2 linked regions of the Xanthocytophaga agilis genome follow. The protein of the gene in region 2 interacts with the protein of the main gene of each other region in a pairwise test. Links are inferred from orthologs where the notes say so. Each region holds a gene or a part of one and is shown on either strand. Other genes may lie near its edges. The genes, in order: gyrA and gyrB.

Region 1 (10,961 bases), on a different replicon or contig from region 2:
GTTTCGAATGATCCAAATTTATCGTTCACAGCAAAACACATTTCCAGCGACTCTTTGTATTTCTTTTGTTTATACAAAGCATCAGCTACCAGATACTGAGCTTCTGCACCATACTCATCCTGAGCTGCATTTGCTGCAGATAATAGTTCATCAACAGCCTTCTCATAGTTATTCTGGAGGTAATAAGACTTTCCTTTATACAACAACGCTTTATTAACAGCACTTGGACTTGAACCTCCTGTAGCTACTACCTGTGAGACATAATACCGTGCAGAATCATAATTTGGTAACTGATAATATGATTCCATCAATCCGGACAAAGCTGCAGTCTGATCTTTTTTACTTTGTGAAGCAGTTAGTAATCTGCGATAATAACCTACAGCTGAAGAATAGTTTTTGGCATTTAATTCCAGATCTCCCATACGACTCACTGAACGAATCAGATATTGGCTACGCCCTTCACTGATTACTAGCTGAAAGTTTTTAACAGCATTGGCTCTGTCCCCAAACTTGTAATAAGAGTCTGCAACATAATAACGTGCATCATACTTCTGTTCCGAATCTGGATGATTGCGTATATACGCTTCCATAGCTGAGATTGCTTGTGGATATTTTTCATTCAGATACAAAGACTTAGCAGCGTCAAACTCTATACTTTCTGTTGAATTGTCCTGAGGGTTGGCACGACGGTATTTTTCCAGGTAAGTCCCGAACTCATCACTTCGTTTGGCAGATGCCAATGTTTCCTGTAAGCCCAATAACGCACTATTAGAGACCTTGCTGGTTGGATATTTATCCAATATACGTTGATAATCAGCAATTGCCTTATCATATTGTTGCAGGTTACTATACGCCAATGCCCTTTTCTGTAATGCATAAGGAACCACTCCGCTAGCGGCATTGGATTCAATGACACGGGTAAAGCCTGTAATGGCAGCATTGTAGTTTCCTTTTTCGAAATCTACATCAGCCCGTTGATACATAGCATTATCAGCATATCTTGAACTGCTATATTTATTTGACAATTCATCAAATGTACGACGGGCTTCTTCATCTCTTCCGGCAAAGTTTAAGGCGTTGGCCTTTTGGAAAAGAATATAATCCTTTTCAGCACCTGCTAAGGCAAGAGCCTGATCATATAATTGAATAGCTGCATCAAAATTCTTAGCCACATACTGACAGTCGGCTAATCGAACCAATGCATCCGCATAATTCTTGCCATTCGGTCCTACTGCAGTTGTATACTCTCTGAAGTGGGTGGCAGCTTTATCATATTCTTTATTATTATAGTAAGCATAGCCTATACCATAACGGCTTCTATTGTAGTATTCTGTATTTTTAGATTCGGGTTCCCGAAATACTGCTGCATATTCATTAATAGCAGATGGATAATTCTGGATAGCCGACTGAGTTTCTCCTGACCAGAAATGGGCTGCAATAGCCACTTCTGTCACTTTGGGACGTGAAAGAGATTTCTGAAACTGAGTTAATGCCTCATTATACTGGTCCTTGTTAAAAAACTCAGCTCCTTTATTAAAAGTTACCCGTTGATAGGCTTCATCTATTTTAGGTGTTCTGTTTGGAATAGCTTCAATATGAGCAATTGCCTCATTGTAATTATTGGAAGCCAGATACGATTCACTCAGTAGTTCATTGATCTCGTTCTTATAACTACTATTAGGATAATTTTTCAGAAAATCTTTTAACAAGGCAGTAGTTTCAGGACCAGCATTCGTTTCAAAGCTTACTTTAGCATGATAATAAGCAGCATCTTCTGCAACTTGTTTGCTTGCCTTTCCTCTTCTGGCCTGATCAAACGCAGTTAATGCAAAAGGCTTATTTCCACTCTGCAGATAAGATAATCCCATATGATAGGACGCATATTGAGCTAGCGTATCTTTTGCAGTAGTAGCTGTAATCTTAAAATTCTCAGCAGCAGATTTAAAGTCTCCTGTTTTGTACTGAGCATACCCTAAACGATAGGCAATCTCAGGCGCAGGTCTGGATTTAGTCTTTCCTACAGATTCCTTCAGGTAACGGGCAGCATTGGCATAATCTCCTTTGCGATAGTATGATTCTCCTACCAAAAGAAAGACTTCATCTGCATTCCGAATATCTTTACTTGTACCTAGTGTTTGAGCATATTCGATCAACTCATCGTATTTGCCTTGTTTGTAATAAACATTCACAATCATATATGGCACCATAGGAGCATATTCAGGACTTTGAGCAGCTCGCTTTAAATCAGTTAGTGCTTCTGTGTAACTTCCTTTTCTATAATTGCAATATCCAGCATAATAACTAGCTGCATACGTATATTTATTATTACTCCGTTTTAATTCATCAAACAGATTACCTGCCTTTAAAAAATCCTGTTTGCTAAAATATAGATATGCAAGCTTAAACTTGGCTTCTACCTGTTGTTCTCTGCTTAGGCTGGATATATCTACTTTTTCAAAATAAGCAATGGCTTTTTCTGTATTCTTTTGGTTGAAATAATAGTTTCCCATCTCGTAGTAAGCCATTGCAGCTTTGGGATGATTGGGATATTCCGCAATGAATCGTTCAATAGTAGGCTCTGCATCGTCATTTTCCAGATACAAGGCACAAATAGCTACATAATATTTAGCTTCTACAGTAAGTAAATCTCCTTTATTAAGATCTATATAATCCTGAAATGCCTTTTGCGCAGTTGCATATTTTTCCCGATCAAACAATTCCAACGCAGTCCGATACGTATAATCATCGGCAGAAAAAGTCTGAGTTGTCTGAGCAAAAGAAGTGAAGGAAATTAATAGAAAAGCAAGGACCGAATAAATCAATATTGCCAGTTTCTGCATGAATGTAACAAAATAAGTGGTCTGTTATAGAACCTCAAAAATAGTATAATATTGTAAACACCCATAAAAAAATGCCAGCATACATAGAATTTATCACGAAACAAACTATATTTTATACACTATCAGAGTACTTTCAGTGTATAATCACTGGAATATGAGAATTTTAAATAGGCAGATAAAACAAAAGAGCAACCAGAAGTCTGACTGCTCTTTTGCCTTTAGTAAAACTATTAAAACCTACTCTTTATTTAATAGTTTGTATAACCTTATCTATTTTATCAGCGTCTGCTTTTCTCTCCAGAATAGTATAAATACTTTTCAGTGGCTCCAACACTTGCATATCATCTTTACGTAAACTGAAGTTTTTCTCGAAATAAGGCAATGCCTTTTGGAAATGTCCTTTCATCTCTGTTTCTACCTTTTTACCTTCTTTCTGATAAGTTTTCAGATCCATATCTCTTACTTTTTTATTCAGATCTGCGCCTTTATTGTAGTGCAACACAGCAAGGTTAAAGTTAGCGTCATAGTTATTAGGGTCAACAGCTAATGCTTTCTCATAATATTCCTGAGCTTTTACTTTATCTCCAGTTTGATCATATAAGATACCCAGGTTTTTCAGATATTCAAGATTATTCGGATCTGATTTAAGTGATTGCTCCAAGTTAGCTTTTGCTTCTTCGGACTTACCCATTTCAATATATAAATTGAATTCGTTTTGCTTCAATTCTTTATTAGTTGGAAACTTAGCAAGACCTTTTTTTACGATTTCCAATGCTTTTTCATTGTTCTTCTCTGTACGATAAATAGAATGCACAACATTGTAAATACTTGGATCATTACTACCTAGATTAATTAAAGCTTCAAAAGCATCACGCGCCTTTGCATAATTCTCTGCACGCTGATAGGCAACCCCTGCGTACAATGCAGCTACAGTATCCTTTGCATTCAATGTACGTGCCATATCGAAATATTTGGCAGCAGCCACAAATTTATCTTCCTGATATTTTTTGCTACCCATGTTCATTGCGATAGGCTGTAAATCTGCAATTTTCTTATTGGCTTCTTCTGCTTTTTTTGCATCCAATTCTCCTGCTTTTTTATAGGAGTCATAGGCAATTTGCAATGCATTGGTATCTAATCCAGCATAATTAGGTAGAGGGCTGTTGGCAATACCTGCATAAATATCTCCCCGATAAAGCCAAGTATTTGCTTTAGCAGCTTGCTTTTCGTTGGTTATGGCTTTATCTATTTGTGTTTTTGCATCATCTAGTTTACCTGACTGCAAAGAGGCATATGCAGCACCTGCCTGTGCAAAAACACCTACAGCTGTCAGTTGAAACAAGCAGGCTAAAAAAACTTTTTTCATGATTATAAGGGTTTATAATAGAGTTATAAAGATTTGTACTAGGTTCTACGTAGGCTGATACAGAATAGTTGCGATTTACAATTTACAGCCCCAATAACGTATTCCTTCTACAAACATGCAAATTCAAATCCAAAAAATCCCATTCTATAAGGATAAATCTTTGCAGAAAAATACATCTATTCGCAATCAATTCTACTATTCCAAAATATAGTATACCATCCATCCTTTGCATAACTCACAAAGAATGAATGGTATAAAAAAACAATCTCTTATTCTGTCACATTATCTATGTCCGGCTGAAGTTGTTCGCCTTCTCCTGAACTCCCTGAATCTTCCATTTTCTCAATCTTGGCAATAGAAGAGATTTCATCGTCTTCATTCAAACGAATCAGACGTACACCTTGTGTATTACGTCCCATAACACGAAGTTCAGCAACTTCCATTCGAATAATAATGCCTGATTTATTAATAATCATCAGATCATCAGAATCTGTTACCTCCTTAACAGCAACCAGATGGCCAGTCTTCTCTGTAATATTCAGTGTTTTTACACCTTTTCCACCCCGGTTGGTAATGCGGTAATCATTTACATCTGAACGTTTTCCATATCCCTTTTCTGAGACAACTAACAGCTGAGCATCCTCTCTGTTAAGACAAACCATCCCAATTACTTTATCATTATCGGCCAAACTAATACCACGAACACCAGCAGCTGTACGTCCCATAGGTCGTACACGATCTTCGTTAAAACGAATGGCCATACCTGATTGTGCAGCAATAATGATTTCGTTAGATCCGTTTGTCAAAGCAACGTCCAACAGACGATCTCCCTCATTCACAGTAATTGCATTGATACCAGCCTGACGCGGACGAGAATAAGCTTCCAATGTCGTTTTTTTAATGGTACCATTTTCCGTACACATTATCAGATAGTTATTATTGATATAATCCGGATCACTCAATGTTTTCACATTGATAACTGCCCGTACTTTATCTCCAGATTCTATTTGAATCAGATTTTGCAAAGGTCGTCCTTTTGAGGTTTTACTTCCTTCTGGAATCTCATATACCTTTAACCAGAATACTTTTCCGCTTTCTGTAAAGATCAGCACATAATTGTGTGTGGTTGCCACAAATAAATGCTCTGTAAAATCAGCTTCTTTCGTAGCTACTCCACGAGATCCAACACCACCTCTTCCCTGAGTTCTGTATTCATCAAGTGAAGTTCGTTTTACATATCCTTCATGAGTAATTGTGATGACCATTTCCTCATCCGCGATCATATCTTCCATGGTAAATTCATCAGAAGAATATTCGATTTTGGTACGACGGGCATCGCCATAACGTTCCTTTATCTCTGTTAACTCATTGGTGATAATCTCCATTCGAAGACCTTCATTGGCAAGTATAGATTGCAGATAAGTAATCAGCTCGGCAACTTCTTCAAATTCCTTAATAATCTTATCGCGCTCCAGACCTGTCAAACGTTGTAACCTCAATTCCAGAATAGCACGGGCCTGAACTTCAGTCAATCGCTGACCAGGTTGCAGAGGCTCCACATTAGCCAGTTCGACACGGCTCATCAGTTGCACAAAAGCAGAATCTGCCTCAGCTTTGAACCCAACCCCTTTCATCAAATTAGCTTTCGCTTCATCCGGATCTTTGGAGTTACGAATCAATGAGATAACCGCATCCAGATTGTCTAATGCGATAAGTAACCCTTGTAAAATATGAGCCCTTTTTTCTGCCTCTCTCAACTCAAACCGAGTACGACGAACGACTACTTCATGTCGGTGCTCAACATACACTTTAATTAAATCTTTCAGATTCAGCGTCAGCGGACGGCCTTTTACAAGAGCTACGTTATTAACACCAAAGGAAGATTGTAAAGCTGTGTATTTGTATAGGTTATTAAGAACTACGTTAGGAACAGCATCACGTTTTAACTCATACACAATACGCAATCCGTCACGGTCTGATTCGTCCCGAATATCTGAAATTCCTTCTATTCTTTTTTCATTGATCAGATCAGCCGTTTTCTTAATCATGTCAGCCTTATTGACCATATAAGGAATCTCTGTAACTACAATCATTTCGCGACCAGTCTTATTAGTCTCAACAGTTGCATTACCACGCATTACTACCCGACCTCTACCAGTTTCCAGAGCCGCTTTCACTCCCTGATATCCATAAATAGTTCCTCCAGTAGGGAAGTCAGGAGCCTTTACAAATTCAATCAGTTCGGCAATAGTGATATCAGGATTTTTTATGTAAGCAATGACACCATCACACACTTCAGATAAATTATGAGGAGCCATGTTTGTGGCCATTCCAACAGCAATACCAGACGAACCATTGACCAGAAGGTTTGGAATCTTGGCAGGCAATACAGATGGTTCCTCTAATGAATCGTCAAAGTTAGGTCTGAAGTCTACAGTATCTTTATAGATATCTGTCAGCATTTCTTCCGCAATACGCTTCAGACGGGCTTCTGTATAACGCATCGCCGCAGGAGAATCCCCATCAATAGAGCCAAAGTTTCCCTGACCATCTACCAACGGATAACGTAATGACCACTCCTGAGCCATACGCACCATAGTATCATATACCGAAGCATCTCCATGTGGGTGGTATTTACCAAGAATTTCCCCAACAATACGGGCAGATTTTTTATATGGCTTATTGTAGTTTACCCCTAATTCAACCATTCCAAATAATACCCGACGATGCACAGGTTTCAAGCCGTCACGAGCATCAGGTAAGGCTCGTGAAATAATCACTGACATGGAATAGTCAATGTAGGCCCCTCGCATCTCATCTTCGATGTTAATAGGGATAATGTTTTCGCCGGTTGTAGTCATATTTTGTCTTGGCTTTTAATTTTTTGTCTACAGGGTCTTAAAATTGTGTCGCAATTTATGAAAAAATGACCGGATTACCAACCTATGTCAGGTATTCTATCAAAATATGACAAACTAAATTTTATTGGCTCAGACTCTCTTTAAGTCCTTTTTTTACTATCTGCTATAAACAACAAACCCTGTCTGGTTATCAGACAGGGTTTGTTGTTTATAGCAGATTATATATTGTTTAGAAACCTTCCTCTTCTTCCTCCGTTTCTTCCGGAGCTTCTTCTTTTTTCTTCTTAGGTTTCTTTTCTTTTTTTGCTTTTGCCTTCCGTTCTTTTTTGGATTCTTTTGGGGTAGTTACATTCGACGCATCACCTTGTTTATCTCCTTCAAAAATTTTCATATCCTCCGACTGCTGATTCTCATCGGCAGGTTGTTCATCTGATAATGATTCTCCTTTCTTAGCTGCGTTACGTTCTTCTTTCTCGGCATCTTCAATCTTCTTCTTCTTGTATTTTTCAATACGCTTACTCCATGGTTTATTATCCTTATGTTTATATTTATATCCAGGTTTATACCCCTGACCTATTTTAGGATCTTTTGTTTTGATTAGTTTGTGTTTCTTAGCTCCGGGAGTCACCTTTACTTCTCTATATCTTTGCCACCACGGAATACCACGATAAACAGGCCCAAGATTTGACTCTGGCCCGGCATTGGCATCGTATACCAGTGCAGCTTCTCCACCACCACCCATCATCGAAGGATGCCGATGACGCATTCGGATATGACAGTTATCAAATGGACATCGCTTTACACGACATGCATCGAAAATGATCATTAGGAGAATAAAGGATACTATAGTAGCAACTTTCTGGATTTTAAACATATTTACTATCTCCAATAGTGAATATTACTTCACTTAACGTTTCCTGACAAGAGTTTATTTCAATGATTCTCAGCAAAATACGACATTTCTTACTAATGAATAATATTGCTATACGTTCTACAAGTAAGAAAGTTATCAATTTAGTAAGCAAAAGATGTCTTATGTAGTATAATTATAGGATTTTAAAACATGACAAGAGAAGCTTCTGATTTTCAAAACAATATAGGACAGGTATTAATACCCATCTATTTCACCTCTTTCTATTATTCACTTTGCAGCAACGTTTGAACAGACAAACAAACCAGCTTCTCTGTGTTCAAATATTATACCATTTTAGCTTTAACCAACCAGTTCTATTTATAAAGGTTGTTCACCATCTGAAAGGTTTATAACATCAGCCCGATATAATAAAAGTCCTAACATCATCAAAACGCTTGTAGTTAGGATTACAAAAAAAAGAATTCCATTATTGAAACTTCCCAATTGTAAACGTTGAGGAATGCTATAGAATAACAATACAGTAATCAGCCCTCGAGGCATAAGAAATAATTCTGGCAAAACATGGGCACGTAAGAAATACCGAAGATATAAATAACGCAACAACAGTAACATACCCACAATGGAACTCCCGATTAGTATTACCTCCCACTCTGTTAAAACCTGTATATCAATCGAATAACCAAATAAGATAAAAAAGAAAGTACGAACAATAAAAGATGTCTCATATGTGATTGATTTAAGCTGTTTAAGTAGCTCCTCGAAATACTGGTTATCTGTCGAATCGTTTGTTTTTAATACGTTCATTACCCATGAGAGTGAAATTCGTTCCTTATTGTTAACAAGAAGCCCAAACACCATAATAATGAGTAAGGCAGGAAGATGCAGCAACTTTCCCATGGCATACAACATCAACAATATAGTCAGAATGGGAACAAACTTTACATGGGAACGAATACGTGATAACAGGTAGGAAAGAGCAAGAGAAATCATCAGGGAAAGGATAATAGCCCAGACAATACTAAAGCCAAACAAAATAATTGAGGATATAGAAAAAGCAGCTTCAGCTGTCAGATAATTGAATACAAGAATCCCTATAATATCAGAAAAGGAGGCTTCATAGATAATGAATTCTTTTTTTTGTTCGCTAAGATGCTCTATACTAGGAATGATAATGGCACTACTGATAATAGAGAGAGGTATAGCATATACAATACATTTAATCAAAGATCGTTCTAAAAAAAATTGCAGAACAGCAGTAATCCCTAACACCGAAAGAAAAAATACCAGTACGGCAGCCAGAAAAGAATTTCGCACAACAGTAACTTTCTCCGGTGAAATTTTCAGATCCAGTGCGGCTTCCAATACAATTACGATCAGTCCTATTATCCCTAATACTTCAACGATCTTATTCACAAAGCTTATACGTATTAGTTCAGGACCAAAAACAAGCCGAACTCCTATACCAGTAATTAACAATAGTAATACAGAAGGAATTCGGGTGGCTTTACTGATAAAACTATACAAATAGGATAAAATTACACAAAAACCAAGAGTAAGGATCAACCAATACGCATTCATACTTTTGACTATTAAATTGTTGCTGGTCGACAAACTTATTTACATTTTTGTATAATTACCAGTTTTACCCTATTGCATATTCCTGTGGAAGGTAATGAATAGTAACTTATAGACGAAAAACAACGGAGATCTTTGCCTTAACCAAATTCCTAAAAACATTTTCTTATACCAATGAAAATCCCTTGTCTCAATAGAAATAAAGCCTGAGGATTTACATATTCAGAATAGTTATACTGATACATAGTGGTTAATTGCCAATCTCTTTTCCAATTATAGCTATAAGTCAGAGTAATACGTAGATTTGCGTTTGTTCCTGGCCAGGTTACTCCAGTATACTCTTTTCCATTAAAAGCATAATCTGGGCGATATACCCAGGCAACAATCGAACTCTGTGCAACAAACACAAACTGATGTGCAGGCTTTAACTGATATGAAATCCTTGCGGAGAGGGCCATAGCCAAATTCAATGTAGCCTGAGTTTCTGAATATTCTAGATCCGGATTGTAATTAGCTAAAAATCCATAGTTACTCAACGTTACACCCATATACAATCTGAATCTTTCTCTATTTCTGAGTGATTTTATAACATGATGCAAATAGGAAAAATCAAAACTGAGTTGCCGAATATGTGCTTTTACGGATACAGAAGACTGTATACTTCCTCTCATGTAACTGCCCTCAGCAAGCCAGATATGATTCTGAGAAGTATTTTCATATTTCAGTGATAATCCGCTTTGGATTCCCTTATACGTAAATGCTGCATGGAAATAATCTTTCAGATAGACAGACTCGCTACCGACCCACAGTTGCAAAGACCTGATTGGGCTCGAGTGTTGCCCAAATGCTGGATAATAAATCAGGCATACGAACCAGATCATATTACCCCAAAATAAACCCAGGCAAATTTTCATTGAATGGCAGGTAAAAGCTTGGATTGCAGCATTTGAAAGAATTGATTACTGAGAACAGAATTAAGGTTTCCTCCAGTGCAAACCAATACAGTCTTATAGTCAGGCAATACACATAAGTAGTTTCCGCCATTTCCCCAGGCAAAATACATCTGATAAGTTTGGTCCTGTATAACAAATGTTCTTCGCCACCAGAGATATCCATACTCAAAATTTTGAAGCATTGCCTGTTTGGCAGTGGATTCAGCAACCCATCGGTTTGAAACCAGTTGCTGTCCTTTCCACTTTCCTTTATCCAGCATTAGTTGACCAATTTTAGCCATGTCTCTAGGTCGGATAAAAAGCTTTCCCCCTGTACTGATTTCTCCGTCAGGCATGCGATCCCAACGATAGGATTGTATATTTAGTGGAGAAAATAAATAGTATTGAGCAAAATTTTCTGTCGACATGTCAGATGCCCGATTAATCACTCCTCCTAGTGTAACTACACCAGCAGTACAATATTGTGGCGTTGTACCAACCTCATATAAAATA
Region 2 (10,728 bases):
GTAGGTTAGTCCTTTAAAGGGTAATACTTTACGATAGTTACCCAGATTATCAAACACCAGGATTCCCGAGTTACGATCAGCCATAAATAATTGATTCTGGTATTCCCGTATCCAGGTAATCTGATAGTCCTGTGTTTTAAGTATAAGATTAAGAGGAGAGTTTATTTCCACTTTTTGCCTTTGAAGATCATATTTTTTCAGGCTGAAGTCTGTATCATCAAATATCCATAGTTGATCATCATAAGCAAGTGTCATAACTCTGCCAAATCCTATCTCTTCAGTTTGCAGGCGAGCCGGTTGATTATATCCTGGTAATGGTGTCAGAAAGCGATCCAGTTGCACATATTGTTGCAAATCTCTGTAAAATACAAGTATTTGCATAGACCGCCAGGCCTCCAGCATAGATACGTCTCCAACTACAGCAGGCGAATAAGAATACAATGCATTACCTAAGGTGTCATAGGCTGTAATATTTCCCTTCTCATCAGCTGTAATTATGCGATCATATTTATCAACAGAGACTGCAACAACAGGTATTGAAGAAATCTGGCGAACCAGAACCGGAGTTTGGGAAAAACATGTTATTATGATCAACAGACTAAAAATAATCTGGAACAGGCAATGACGATATATGACACATGTGTGTTTCAATGGCTAACGAGTAGGTTGTCAACTAGTAGAACCTAGAAGAGTTATTATCCGGTAAAAACCTCCAGACTTATCTTTTTTCCGTCAAAAGATGCATATGTACAGTGATGTATCCATTCTCCAAGATTGGTATAGGTTGCATTTTCGCCTACAGAAAGATTATCCAAAGGCAGGTGTCGGTGGCCAAAGATATAAAAGTCATGATGCTGTTGTTGCTCTACTTCTTTGCAGTAAGTCCATATCCATTCGTCATCGCCCATAAATTTTTCTTCCCCTTTTTTCGTACTTGCTGCCCGACTGCTTTTAGACCACGCATTAGCTATACCCATTCCAAGATTAGGATGGATTCGGGCAAATAACCACTGACAAAGTGGATTTGCAAATATCTTTTTAAGGAATTTATATTTATAGTCGCCTGGACCTAGACCATCTCCATGTCCTACCAATAACTTTTTGTTGTTTACAATGAATGTAGTGGGTTCTCTTAAAACTGGAATTCCTAATTCTTCCTTGAAGTAATTAAACATCCACATATCATGATTACCTGTAAAAAAGAATACAGGAGTACCCCCATCTGTTAGTTCTGCAAGTTTGCCTTGCAAACGTAAAAAACCTTTGGGCACTACATATTTATATTCAAACCAGAAATCAAATATATCACCTACCATACAGATAGCATAAGCTGAATTCTGTATAGATTCCAGCCATCGTACAATTTTCGCTTCCCTGTTACGACTACTTACAGCATTGGGAACACCTAAATGAAAATCGGATGCAAAATAAATTTTTTTGCCTTCCGGAAGAGTAAGGATTTGAGTAGGATAAGAATCTGTAGTTGACAAAAGTATAGCGGATTAAGTCACAAAATTGGTCATAATAATAAAATTATGCAAAAAAGATACCTCATTACCTGATAGGTATATTGTCTTAATAATAGGATTCAAACTATTTTAATTAGACTCGTTATTGTTATTTTTCGTCAAATAAGGTTTTTTACTGGTAAAAAGATACTATTTTCGCGCCGTTTTGTGATCAATACGTAGTAATTACTGTTTCACTATTCCTTAACTTTATCATGTCACAATTAAAAAGAGTAGTTGTTACCGGCTTGGGAGCACTTACACCAATAGGTAATAATCTTGCAGAATTTTGGAAAAGCTTAGTAGAAGGCAAAAGCGGGGCTGCTCCTATCACTAAATTTGACACCACTCATTTTAAAACAAAATTTGCCTGTGAATTGAAAGGATATGATCCTTTGCAACATTTTGAGAAACCAGAAGTAAGAAAGATGGATGCGTATACTCAGTATGCATTTGTTGCTGCTGATGAAGCTTTGAAAGATGCAGGCTTTGATCTTGAGAAACTTAACAAAGACAAAGTAGGTGTTATCTGGGGATCTGGTAATGGCGGTTTCTTTACTTTTCAGGAACAGGTAACAGATTATGTAGAAGGCGGAAAAATTCCAAGATTTAATCCCTTCTTTATTCCTAAGACTATTGCGGATATTGCATCCGGAATGATTTCTATCAAACATGGCTTCCGTGGAGTAAACTTTACTACTGTCTCCGCTTGTGCCAGTTCAAACTCTGCATTGGTTGATGCATTCAATTACATTCGTTTAGGTAAAGCGGTTGCTATTGTAACAGGTGGCTCAGAAGCTCCTATTTGTGAAGCAGGTATTGGAGGTTTCAATGCTTGTAAGGCCCTTTCTACCCGCAATGATAGCCCGGAAACTGCTTCCCGCCCATTTGACGTAGAACGGGATGGATTTGTGATGGGAGAAGGAGCTGGATGTCTTATTCTGGAAGAATACGAACATGCAAAAGCACGTGGTGCTAAGATTTATGCCGAATTGGTAGGTGGAGGTATGTCAGCGGATGCGTATCACCTTACAGGCACTCATCCGGAAGGCGAAGGTGCTGTGTTAGGTATGCAGGCAGCTTTGGAAGATGCAGGTATTCAGGCTTCAGATATTGATTACCTGAACACACATGCTACATCAACCCCATTGGGAGATCTAAGCGAAATGAAGGCAACAGCTACTTTGTTTAGTGGCAATAACAATTTACGAATTTCTGCTACTAAGTCTATGACAGGGCATTTGTTGGGTGGTGCAGGTGCTATTGAAGCTATAGCTGCTGTAATGGCTATTAAAGAAAGTATGGTTCCTGCTACTATCAATACCAAAGAGTTAGATCCTAATATTCCACAAGGACTTAATATTGTAATTGGCAAAAGTGTGAGTCATCCAATACGTTATGCTATGAGCAATACATTCGGTTTTGGAGGGCATAATGCAACAGCAATTTTTAAGAAGTATGAATAATGCTGGTAAAACCAAAAAAGCTCCACAGTTTGGAGCTTTTTTGTTGAATGATCTTCACTATTAAAACAACTTTGCTTTTTCCACTTCTTCCAGTGTTACATTGTAAAATTCTTTGTGAATATTGAAAGGCGTATTGTCTGTAATGCAGCGGTAATACTCTCCATTTTCCTGCATTACATAGGAGTTAACATTATCTCTGAGATTATAAGCCAGAATATTGATAGCCTGCTGTTTGATACGTGGTGATGCTAATCTGAATAACGACTCTACGCGACGATCAAAACTACGCACCATCATATCTGCACTACCTCCATATACTTTCGGATCGCCATTACTATGAAAGTAATACAGGCGGGCATGTTCCAAAAAGTCTCCTACAATAGAACGAACTGTAATATTTTCACTCAATCCCTGCCTTCCAGGTCGCAAACAACATATTCCTCTGACAATAAGATTGATAGGTACCCCAGCTTGTGATGCAAGATACAATTCATCTATGGTTTCTTTGTCTTCCAATGAGTTGATTTTGATTACAATACCACTAGGTAATCCTTTTCTGGCATTTTCTGCTTCCTGCCGGATAAGTTCGATCAACTGTCGGCGCATATCTCTTGGTGCAGTAATCAGATACTGGTAAGTGCTTGGAAGTGAATGTCCTGTTATAACATTGAAGAACTCAGAAACATCCTGCGCATAGATCTCATTGGTAGTTAACAGACCTGTATCTGTATAGATTTTGGATGTATCCTCATTGTAATTCCCACTAGACAAATGGACGTAGCGTGTCACACCATCCCCATCTTTGCGAACTATAAGTAAAAGCTTCGTATGGGTTTTGTAACGGCTAATACCATATACCACAAAGCAACCTGCTTTTTGCAGACGTTGTGCTTCACGGATATTGTTTTCTTCGTCAAAACGTGCTTTAACCTCAAACAATACAGATACGTGTTTTCCATTCTCCGCCGCTTTTAGAAGTGCGTTGGTGATACGTGAATGTTTAGCTAAACGATAGATGGTAATCTTAATGGCTAGAACATCAGGATCTTCTGCTGATTTTTCCAGTAAGTCTACAACAGGTTCGATATTATTGTACGGATGATGGAGTAAAATATCCTGTTGTTTGAGCACGTCAAAAATATTTTTCTCCTTCAGACTTGGCGGTAAGTCCAACGATGGAACTTGTGGTGGAATTGGAGGAATACGATCCCTAAACTCTTTGTGACCCACAATTTGCCATAAAGATGTAAAATCTAGCATCTTATCTGCTACAAATACATTGTCGTCATCCAGCTCCCAACGAGTCTTCAGCGTTTTCATCATCCAGTATGAAGCTCCTGGTTCAATTTCTATCCGAACTACACGACCTGTACGCCTGGTTTTCAGCTTTTGCTTTACTTCATCAATAAAATCAGCTTCTACATCGTCACTCTCTTCCAGCGTAAAATCTCCGTTTCTTGTAATGCGAAAAAGATTAACAGATACAATTTCAACGTTCCGATAGAGCTTACCAATTTCCATCCGGATAATTTCTTCAATAGGAACAAACACGATTTGTTCATCCCGATAGATTTCAAAGAAACGAGGGAGGTTCTGAGGAATCTGGACAAAGGAAAGTCGCTGACCTTCACGACTGTCATCTTTGGTTACCACGCCAAAGATGAGAACTTTATTTACCAGAATAGGAAACGCATGATATCCATCAAACACCATAGGTGTAAGCATTGGAAATATAGTGCGCATAAAGTAAGCCAATACATCCGAACGTTCTTCATCCGTTAACTCAGATGGTTTGGCAATGATGAAGTTGTTAAGCCTGAAGAGTGGCTGAAGATGTATCTTAAATTCATCTTGCTGATCTTTGAAAAACGCCTGCGCAGTATTGAGCAATGTTTTACGAAATGGCATTTCCCGCAAGCCCGAATAATCTACGCGCTCTTTTCCATAATCAATGTAGTTATACAAACTTCCTACACGAATCATGAAAAACTCATCCAGATTAGATGATGTGATTGCTAAAAACTTAAGTCGTTCAAATAAACCACGTTTAGAATCTTTCGCCTGATCCAGCACCCGCCAGTTAAACTGCAGCCAGCTTAGGTCCCGGCTGATATAATTACTTTGTCCAATTACATTCGAAACTTTCTCACGTGATAACATCGTATCACGTAAACGGAAGATTGGCTGTAGTAAAAATGAAAAAGGGGGAGATGCGGCCTGCCCCTTTTTATCTTCTGTATTTCCAGCTTGATTAAGCACTTTTCTACTGGTTAATGAATGAACAATCCTGAATAATCACTTCCTGTTAAAAAAATATCTGGAAAGGTGAATAGAATGTTCATTCATCTTTCCAGAATAACTGTTTTTTATACATCTACCTTTGCATAACGGGCATTTTTCTCAATAAATTCCCGGCGAGGTGCTACTTCGTCTCCCATAAGCATAGAGAACAAGTGATCAGCCTCTGCTGCAGATTCAATAGTTACTTGTTTCAAACTACGACGCTCTGGGTCCATGGTAGTTTCCCATAGTTGTTCTGCGTTCATCTCTCCCAATCCTTTATAACGCTGAACATGTACAGAATCTTCACGGCCATCTTTCGCCAATTCTTTGATCGCTACATCACGTTGATCTTCGCTCCAGCAATAGCGGAACTCTTTGCCTTTCTTTACCTGATATAATGGAGGAAGAGCAATATACAAATAGCCATTCTCGATCAGTTGCTTCATATATCGGAAGAAGAACGTAAGAATCAAGGTACGGATATGACTTCCATCAACATCGGCATCTGTCATAATAATGATTTTATGATAACGAAGTTTATCTAGATTCAACGCTTTTTCATCTCCATCTTTACCAAACTGCACCCCTAGCGCTGTGATCATATTTTTGATCTCTTCGTTTTCATAAATTTTATATTCCTGCGCCTTCTCTACGTTAAGGATTTTACCACGCAATGGAAGAATAGCCTGGAATGCACGGTTACGACCTTGTTTAGCTGTTCCACCCGCAGAGTCACCCTCTACCAGATAAACTTCACAAAGAGAAGCATCTGTTTCGGAGCAATCTGCCAGCTTTCCAGGTAACCCTGTTCCTGATAATACATTTTTACGTTGAACCATCTCACGTGCTTTGCGGGCAGCGTGACGAGCCTGAGCCGCCAGAATCACTTTATTGACAATCTGACGAGCTTCTTTAGGATGTTCTTCCAGCCATGTTTGAAGAATGTCTGCAACTGTAGTATTTACTGCACCCGAAACATCTGAGTTACCAAGTTTTGTTTTGGTCTGTCCTTCAAACTGTGGTTCTGCAACCTTTACAGACACCACTGCTGTCAGACCTTCTCTGAAATCATCTCCTGCAATGTCAATTTTCACTTTATCAAGCATCCCTTCTTTATCTGCGTATGCTTTTAACGTACGGGTCAATGCTGCCCGGAAACCAGCTACGTGAGTACCGCCTTCAATCGTGTTGATGTTGTTGACATACGAAAACACATTTTCTGAATAAGATGTATTATAATGCATAGCTACCTGAACCGGAATAGCTCTATCTCCTTCCATGTAAATAACTTGCGGAATAAGTTTTTCACGGGTAGAATCCAGATATTCAACAAATTCAATTAACCCACCCTCTGAATAGAATTCCTCTGTAATAGGGTTGCCATTATCATCTTTCTCACGAAGATCTGTAAGCGTAATGGTAATGCCACGATTGAGATAAGAAAGTTCTCTCAATCGGGTAGCAATGGTCTCATATTTATATTCTGTTGTGGTGAATATAGTTGCATCAGGATGAAACTCTACTGTTGTTCCATGTTTATCTGATTTTCCTATTTCTTTAACAGGATACAAAGGCTTACCCATAGAATATTCCTGTTCAAACATTTTTCCTTCACGTTGAACAGTTACTTTCAGATGTGATGACAATGCATTCACGCAGGATACCCCTACGCCATGCAATCCACCAGAAACCTTGTAACTATCTTTGTCAAATTTACCTCCGGCGTGTAGGACAGTCATTACAACTTCCAATGCCGATCTTTTCTCTTTTGGGTGAATATCTGTAGGAATCCCGCGACCATTGTCAACGACTACAATTCCATTATCAGGGAGGATGCTTACTTCAATTTTGTCACAATGTCCAGCTAAAGCTTCGTCAATTGAGTTATCAACAACTTCCCATACCAGGTGGTGCAGACCTCTTACGTTAGTGTCCCCGATGTACATACCCGGGCGTTTGCGTACTGCTTCTAGACCTTCTAAAACCTGAATACTGTCAGCACCATAGTTAACGGTTGTGGGTTGCTCTTCTACAATTTCGCTCATATAGTTCTTGTTCTATGGAATAAATTAAAAATTCTTGATAATGAGAATGTTAATACAAAAAAAGTAAGGATTTAAATGAAAGAAGTAAACTACTCCTTAAACGGAAAAATACTACGGTAAAGTTACCATTTTTTTTGCTTTTAGCGAAATTTTTTGACGCTATCCGTTCCTTTTTATAACGAAAAAAACGGGCGAAAAATTTCATTTTATCTAATATCAAAAACTGGCTATTATAAATAAACATTTACTAAAAAGTAATCTTTATTACACATATATAATCTCACTCTTTTGTTGTAGTTCTACTTTTATTATAGTTTTCGAAAACATATCTTTAAAAATTTATTACTTATATTATCGTTACCATATGAAAAACTTAATTTTATTAAAAACAGCATTATTACTATTAGCCTTAACACTAATTTCAAGTTGTGATAAATCAAAAGATGAACCTTCTCAACCTAAACCCTCTAAGGAATTTTATATACAAGCCACTATTGATAATAAGAGTACTATTCTGGAAACAGATAATACTGGTGCAAATGGTATGGGAATGGGGACTGGATATAATTCTTCTGGCAATGGAGAGGGTGAGGAATATATGACGCAATTTGGCGGTATTTATAACATCACAGAAACTAATGAAATAGAAATTAGATTAGTAACTAAAATAATGCAAAGGACAGAAGAAAATAGCGACATATGGAAAGCAACTATGTATAGTTTATTTAAACCACAAACTTACATCTATGGTAGAGATAGTCAGGATGGGGATACGATAGACGAGGAAAGTTATAAGAATGGAATTGTAATCAGCTATATAGACAACGATGGAGCAGAATGGCGTTCTGATTATGGCTCAGCCGATCAAACAGGTAGTATATTTAAAATCACTTCTGTTGTTAAGAATACCGATCCAACAACTTATCCAACAATGAGGCAAGTGATTACTGGAGAGTTTTCGTGTAAATTGTATAATAAAGCAGGTAAATCTAAAAATATTGAGGATGGAAAATTTAATATAAAAATTTTAAACCACTCTGATTTTAGAATTGATGAATAAACGAAAGAGCCTCTGTTTCCAGAGGCTCTTTCGTTTAGTATAAGTATACCAGATTAGTTTACAACTTCAAGTTTGACATTAAGTGTAAACTCATCCAGATCTAATGGTACTGCACCTGCGACCTGTGGTGAAATTGCGAGTTCGAGTGCCTGTGTTTCAGAACAGATATACTCACGATTACTTTCCAGTGCTGAATCCACAAAGGCATCCAGATTCTGGAATGTCAACCGGATCTTGTCCTGAACTTCCAAACCTGAGTCCTTACGTAGGTTCTGAATACGGTTTACAACATCACGTGCAATCCCTTCACGACGAAGATCATCATTTAGTGTGATATCCAAGGCAACAGTTAAGCCACTTTCACTAGCTACGATCCAACCTGGAATATCTTCGGCAGAGATTTCAACATCTTCTGGTGTGATCGTAAGTGATTCTCCATTCAGACTGGTTACAAACTGACCTGTTTTTTCCAGTTCACGGATATTATCCTGGTTCATTGTCTGGATCAATGCTGCAACATCTTTCAGTCTTGGACCATATTCTTTACCCAGCTTTTTAAAGTTAGGTTTGATCTTCTTTACTAATAGTCCGGATGCATCATCAACATATTCAACCGTTTTGATATTTGTTTCTGAAAGGATCAGATCTGCAACAGAACGAACACGATCTTTTTGATCTTCATTCAGGATAGGCAATAATATCCGTGACAATGGCTGACGTACCCGCAATGTATGTTTTTTGCGTAGTGAGTGTACCAAGGAGGAATAACGTTGCGCCAAATCCATAGATTCTTCCAGTTTTTTGTCTATACGTTGCGTATCTGCCTTTACAAAATCAGTCAAGTGCACAGATTCAGGTGCTAGTGGCGTATTTTTTGCTTTCGCCTCTTCCCGTACATTATCTGTCATGTTTTGATACAGCCAATCAGCAAAGAATGGAGCTACGGGACTTATAAGCTGGGCAATGACAACGAGACATTCCTGTAAAGTTTCATAAGCTGCTCTCTTATCTTCAGTAAGCTCTCCTTTCCAGAAACGGCGACGAGACAATCGTACATACCAGTTTGACAACTGTTCTGTTACAAAATATTGTATCGCACGAGTTGCTTTGGTTGGTTCGTAGTTGTCATACGCTTCGTCTACTTCCAAGATTAATGACTGAAGCTTTGATATAACCCAACGATCCAATTCTGATAATCTTTCATATGGAACCCGATCAAACTCAGAAAGTTTGTAGTTATCAAGGTTGGCATACATTGCATAAAACTGATAGGTATTAAACAATGTGCCGAAGAATTTACGTTGCACTTCTATGATACCATCAGAATACTGATCTGCCAGTTTCATATTTTCATAGAATTCTGGCTTTTCTTTGATATTATAGACATGACGACCGCCCTTTTCATCTTCATACACTTTCTCCCAGCTAAACTTCAGATCATCCCATGGGTTCGCATTAGAGATCATATACCAACGTACGGCATCCGAACCATACTTACCTAAGGCATAGAATGGATCTACTACATTGCCTTTACGCTTTGACATTTTCTCTCCATTCTTGTCAAGAACCAGACCTGTTGATACAACGTTCTTGAAAGCTACACTATCAAACAACATACCTGCAATTGCATGCAGTGTGAAGAACCATCCACGAGTTTGATCTACCCCTTCTGAGATAAAGTCTGCCGGATAGCTATTTTTAAAGATATCCTGGTTCTCGAATGGGTAATGCCATTGTGCATAAGGCATTGCTCCAGAATCGAACCATACATCGATCAGATCAGGCTCTCTAAACATTACCTTACCACTTGGAGATACAAGATATACTTCATCAACATATGGACGGTGTAGATCATGTTCTCCTTTGGCTAGCTGAGCCAGGAATTTCTCGTTCTTTTCACGTTGCTCTGCTGATAATACTGTATCCTTCAGTGCGTGAGTTACACTTTGCTTCAGTTCTTCCACTGATCCTATACATACCTCCTCATCATCTTCACTACGCCAGATAGGCAGAGGTGTACCCCAGAAACGGCTACGACTCAAGTTCCAGTCTACCAGATTTTCTAGCCAGTTGCCAAAGCGACCGGTTCCTGTACTTTCAGGCTTCCAGTTGATGGTTTTATTTAGTGATACCAATCGGTCTTTCATTACTGTAGTACGGATAAACCAGCTATCCAGTGGATAGTAGAGTACCGGCTTGTCTGTACGCCAGCAATGTGGATAGGTGTGTTCGTATTTCTCAACTTTAAACGCCTTGCCTTCCAGCTTTAAGATGATAGAGATGATTTCGTCAGTAGTCTTGTAATCACCTGCTTTCTCATCCTCAGCTGTATAGTTTTTCACATAAAAGTCATCTTCTCCCAATGG

Evidence for each region.
Region 1: the proteins of gyrB (region 2) and gyrA interact in binary tests that used the Escherichia coli proteins (3 or more experiments, as listed by UniProt). The link is inferred for Xanthocytophaga agilis from one-to-one orthologs.

The regions. Positions count from the first base shown.
Region 1 is NZ_JASJOU010000001.1:1,374,656-1,385,616, forward strand. Bases 4,272-7,407 are described here. They hold gyrA (DNA gyrase subunit A), read right to left. Parts: upstream 7,068-7,407; coding sequence 4,476-7,067; downstream 4,272-4,475. Other genes in these bases: QNI22_RS05745 (hypothetical protein), read right to left, coding at 7,297-7,407. Outside these bases: QNI22_RS05730 (tetratricopeptide repeat protein), read right to left, coding at 1-2,840; QNI22_RS05735 (tetratricopeptide repeat protein), read right to left, coding at 3,085-4,206; more of QNI22_RS05745, read right to left, coding at 7,408-7,941; QNI22_RS05750 (cation:proton antiporter domain-containing protein), read right to left, coding at 8,299-9,519; QNI22_RS05755 (hypothetical protein), read right to left, coding at 9,669-10,331; QNI22_RS05760 (serine hydrolase domain-containing protein), read right to left, coding at 10,427-10,961. UniProt on the Escherichia coli protein: A type II topoisomerase that negatively supercoils closed circular double-stranded (ds) DNA in an ATP-dependent manner to maintain chromosomes in an underwound state.
Region 2 is NZ_JASJOU010000005.1:389,484-400,211, reverse strand. Bases 4,822-7,724 are described here. They hold gyrB (DNA topoisomerase (ATP-hydrolyzing) subunit B), read right to left. Parts: upstream 7,303-7,724; coding sequence 5,341-7,302; downstream 4,822-5,340. Other genes in these bases: QNI22_RS17370 (hypothetical protein), read left to right, coding at 7,667-7,724; ppk1 (polyphosphate kinase 1), read right to left, coding at 4,822-5,134. Also shown: QNI22_RS17395 (hypothetical protein), read right to left, coding at 1-651; QNI22_RS17390 (UDP-2,3-diacylglucosamine diphosphatase), read right to left, coding at 696-1,490; fabF (beta-ketoacyl-ACP synthase II), read left to right, coding at 1,724-2,974; more of ppk1, read right to left, coding at 3,035-4,821; more of QNI22_RS17370, read left to right, coding at 7,725-8,362; ileS (isoleucine--tRNA ligase), read right to left, coding at 8,416-10,728. UniProt on the Escherichia coli protein: DNA gyrase negatively supercoils closed circular double-stranded DNA in an ATP-dependent manner to maintain chromosomes in an underwound state.